2 regions of the Streptomyces sp. NPDC026062 genome follow, and region 1 is predicted to be linked to the other one. Evidence: riboswitches for the same ligand, from Rfam matches in the RefSeq annotation. Region 1 holds a riboswitch; the other holds the start of a gene.
What was found. A riboswitch is a leader RNA that binds a small molecule or an ion and turns the genes downstream of it on or off. The one in region 1 is predicted to bind cyclic di-AMP.

Region 1 (2,195 bases):
GGATCGACTCGGCGGCCGTGCGCGCCTTCTACGACGCCCACGTCCGCCCGTCCACCGCGACGGCCGTGGTCGTCGGCGACCTCACGGGCATCGACCTGGACGGGCTGCTCGCGGACACCCTCGGCGACTGGTCGGGCAACACCGCGGAGCCCCGCCCCGTCCCGCCGATCACCGCCGACGACACGGGCCGTGTGGTGATCGTGGACCGCCCCGGCGCCGTGCAGACGCAGCTGCTGATCGGCCGCATCGGCGCCGACCGCCACGACAGCGTCTGGCCGGCGCAGGTTCTCGGCACGTACTGCCTGGGCGGCACGCTCACCTCCCGTCTCGACCGGGTGCTGCGCGAGGAGAAGGGCTACACCTACGGCGTACGGGCCTTCGCCCAGGTGCTGCGCTCCTCTGCCCCGGACTCCGTCTCCGGGGCGACGGGCGCCGCCATGCTCGCCATCAGCGGCTCCGTGGACACGGAGTCCACCGGTCCGGCGCTGGAGGACCTGTGGAAGGTGCTGCGGACCCTGGCGGCCGAAGGGCTGACGGACGCCGAGCGCGAGACGGCCGTGCAGAACCTCGTGGGCGTCGCCCCGCTGAAGTTCGAGACGGCGGCCTCGGTCGCCGGCACCCTCGCCGACCAGGTCGAGCAGCATCTCCCGGACGACTACCAGGCACACCTGTACGCACGCCTCGCGGATACCGGCACGGTCGAGGCGACCGCGGCCGTGGTCAATGCCTTCCCGCAGGACCGTCTGGTCACGGTCCTGGTCGGCGACGCCGCGCAGATCGCCGATCCGGTCAGGGCCCTCGGCATCGGTGAGGTTTCGGTCGTGACCGGCTGAGCGAAACAGTCAATTCGCCCCATGTCTGGGCAAAAGGAAGGTCCTGATGGAGAGATCTCCGTCAGGACCTTCCTTTTTGTCTGTTTTGTGGGAGAGGTTGCCTGTCTGCCCTGTGGGATGTGCGACAAATCGGCCTGTCCGTTTGGTGGGGGGAAGCGCCCCCGTCTAGCGTCGGCTGCGCTGTCCGCCACTCGTATGCCGCATCCGCGACGTACCGGGCAGCCATCGCCGAGTCCCCGTCAGGCGCGAGCCTGGGGAGCCGGGGACCCACGCAGTCCCTGGGGTGAATCGGATGCCCGCGCCTCGCACGAGGCAGGGGATCCGTAGGAGACCTTCCTGCTCCGAACCCGTCAGCTAACCCGGTAGGCGAGAAGGAAGGAAAGGATCAGCCACTTCATGGCGTTCACCCGTGCCACCGGGAAGCACCGTGCCCCGGGCCGTCTGACGCGCAGCGGCGCGAAGGCCGTCGGCATCGCGACCCTGGCCACCACCGGCGTCATCGGCGGACTGGCCTCCCCGGCCCTCGCCGCGGAATCCGGGGCCCCCGCCGCCGGTGAGACCGGCCTCACGCAGGTTCTCGCCATCGAGAACGTCCTCGCCGAACGGATCGAGGCACAGGCGGACGCGCAGCAGCGTCAGGCCGACGCCGCCGAGAAGAAGGCCGAGGCGGCCAAGAAGAAGGCCGAAGCGAAGAAGAAGGCGGAGGCCAGGGCGAAGGCCGCCGCGAAGGCGAAGGCGGCAGTGAAGGCGAAGGCCGCCGCCCGTGCCGAGGCGGCTCGCGAGGCGAAGGCCCGTGCCGCCCGCTCCGCCGAGCGCGCCCGGCTCGGTTCCTTCCAGCTCCCCGTCGCCGGTTCGTACGTGAGCACCGGCTACAAGTCCAGCGGTTCGCTCTGGTCCTCCGGCAGCCACTCCGGCATCGACTTCCACGCCGCGTCCGGCAGCTCCGTCGTCGCCGTCGGCGCCGGTACGGTCGTCGAGGCGGGCTGGGGTGGCGCGTACGGCAACAACATCGTGCTGCGGATGACGGACGGCACGTACACCCAGTACGGCCACCTCTCCTCGATCGGTGTGTCCGTCGGCCAGAGCGTCGGCGCCGGACAGCGGATCGGCCTCTCCGGCTCCACCGGCAACTCGACCGGCCCGCACCTGCACTTCGAGGCCCGCTCCACTCCCTCGTACGGCTCCGACATGGACCCGGTCGCCTACCTGCGCGCCCACGGGGTCGCCGTCTGACCGGACGGAAGACACCACGAAGGCCCCGGCACCTCGCCGGGGCCTTCGTCGTGTCCGCGCGCCGCACCGGTCCGGGGCGTTCCGTACCTGCCGTTCCCGAACGGCAGGTGGCCAGAAGATATTCATGAA
Region 2 (2,195 bases), on a different contig from region 1:
CACGTGGTAGGCGTCGAACGTGGGCTGGATGACCTGGAGGAGACCCTTGGACGGGGTGCCGGCGGCGGCGTTCGAGTCCCAGTTGTTGACGATCTGCGGGTTGCCCGAGGACTCGCGGATGACGTTGCGGTAGATGCCGTCGTAGCTGCCGGGGATACCGTTCTCGGCCATGACGGCGAGCGACTCCTTGATCCAGCCGTCGAGGTCGTTGGTGTACGTCGTCGCGGCCTGCGTGGAGGCGCTCGCAACGGTCTCCATGGCGACGGGCTCCGCCGTCCGCTCCGAACGGTCGGCGCGGTCGGTGCTCTCGGCGCGGTCGGCCGACTGCTGCGAGGCCTCGGCGGAGGAGTTGTCCGCCTTGAATTCGCTCTTGGCCGCAGCCTTGGGGGCGGCAGTCGAGGACTTGGCGCCGATGGTCAGCTTCAGGCCCGGGTGAATGAGGTCGGGGTTGTCGCCCACCACGCTCCGGTTGTCCTGGTACAGCCGCTCCCACCCGCCGCTGAGGGAATACCCCCGGGCGATCTTGGAAAGGGAATCACCGGAGACCACGGAATAGCTGGAGGACTTGGCCCCCTGTGCGGCAATTTCCCTGACCGACACGGAAGTCGAGGCTGCGGCCTTTTTCGCGACGACCGCCTGGGCGGGTGCGGCGGAAGCCGACCCGGCAGCGATCAGGGGGAGCGCCAGAACGGCTCCGCCCGCGCTCACGGCGATGAAACCGCGGGTCAGGGTGGTGGACTTGAAACGGCTGTGCTGACCCTTGAAGGGCATGGCGCTTTTCCTCTCCGCCGCCTGCGAGGTGAGCTGTCGGGTTCGGACTGGAGATGTCCGGCCGCACATGGCGACTTCACCCCTAGCCGTTCCGGATTCCGGAACGGCGGCAAACCTGGGTCCCCCGCTCCTGCCGCACGTGAAGTGGTCGGGTTACCGGACGGCGGCAGGATTCGGCGTTCCATCCGGATTGACGGTGACCGTAAGCGAGAAAGGCAGGGCGAAACAAGCCCGGAATTGGTGATCACAATTGATTCGCAAGATCAATAAAAGGAAATGTGCGACGCCGGTCACACCGGGGCGGGGCAACTTTCTTGGCGCGACAGGGAACCGAGGTCCGCGGATCCGCGTCGGGGGGCGAAAACGTGATGCCGACCACTGTGACCGAAAAGGGCGATTTGCCACGCCTTCGGGGATCATGAGCCACAGGCAAGCCGCTTTCGCGAACCTGTCACACCTTCCCGGCATGTCGCACAAACAGGACAGCTGGGGGCTCGCGGCCCGTGCGGCGCAGGCCGGCGCCTCAGCACCCCGTAGGGGCCCGGCCCACCGCGTGACGCGGTGGGCCGGGCCCCTACTGAATCCGTAGGCCGCTCCCCTGACCTCAGCCGGCCAGCAGCGCCTCCAGCGCCACCGCGGTGTCCGGGTACCTGTCCGCCAGGGCCACGCCCGACCCACCGGAATCGGGGCCCTCCCACGTCCCTTCCCAGCCCAGCAGCGCCGCCACCGCGTCGCAGGTCCCGGGGTGCGCGGCGAGCAGCGTGCAGCCGCGGGCGGCCTCCCGGCGGCCGGCCGCCGGCGCCTCCGGCTGCACCCGCCACGGCGGTATCCATGTGTCGAGCGCCCCGAGACGGCCCGGAAAGGTCCGTCCGGCCTCGCGGATGAGCAGGGGGGCCAGGTCGGCACCGCCCGCGCGCAAGGTGGTGACCAGAGTCGGCAGCCAGGGCAGGAGCACCGGGTCAGGCAACCGTCCGAACGCCTGCGACACCGCCTCCACCACGAAGTCCGTGAGCCCCGGTACGGGTTCCAGCGCGTGGACCAGGCCGCTGAGGTAGCGCGGGTACGCGGGCACCACGAGGGGGTTGTCCAGCAGTTCGTCACACCGCGACCGCAGCTCCGCACGGGAGAGCTGCCCGAGCCGCACCTGCGCCGCCCACAGGAGCGCGGTCCTCGACGGCTCCTGGGGGTGCGACTGGGCCAGGGCCAGCTGGAGCTGGGCGCGGTCACAGCCGAGCGACAGGGCCAGGTTCTCCATGCTGAAGAGGAAGCCGAGCATCGCCGCGACGTGGCGGACCGTGGCGTCGTCGTCGGTGAACGACATGGGCAGCAGGGTGCAGTAGTGCGCGTACCCGGCCTTGACGAAGGACTCGATCCAGGGCGGCAGGACCGGCTCACTGGTGCGGTAGTAGGCCAGCAGCCGCCGC

Region 2: linked by a shared signal. The riboswitch ahead of ACZ4LX_RS14135 (transglycosylase SLT domain-containing protein) and the one ahead of ACZ4LX_RS20180 (M23 family metallopeptidase) in region 1 are both predicted to bind cyclic di-AMP.

What each region holds. Positions count from the first base shown of each region.
Region 1 is NZ_JBVHOQ010000021.1:15,447-17,641, forward strand. It holds gene ACZ4LX_RS20175 (M16 family metallopeptidase) at 1-833, shown strand, start outside; cyclic di-AMP (ydaO/yuaA leader) riboswitch at 1,050-1,216, shown strand; gene ACZ4LX_RS20180 (M23 family metallopeptidase) at 1,230-2,066, shown strand.
Region 2 is NZ_JBVHOQ010000012.1:198,235-200,429, reverse strand. It holds gene ACZ4LX_RS14135 (transglycosylase SLT domain-containing protein) at 1-771, opposite strand, end outside; cyclic di-AMP (ydaO/yuaA leader) riboswitch at 775-960, opposite strand; gene ACZ4LX_RS14130 (DUF5682 family protein) at 1,376-2,195, opposite strand, start outside.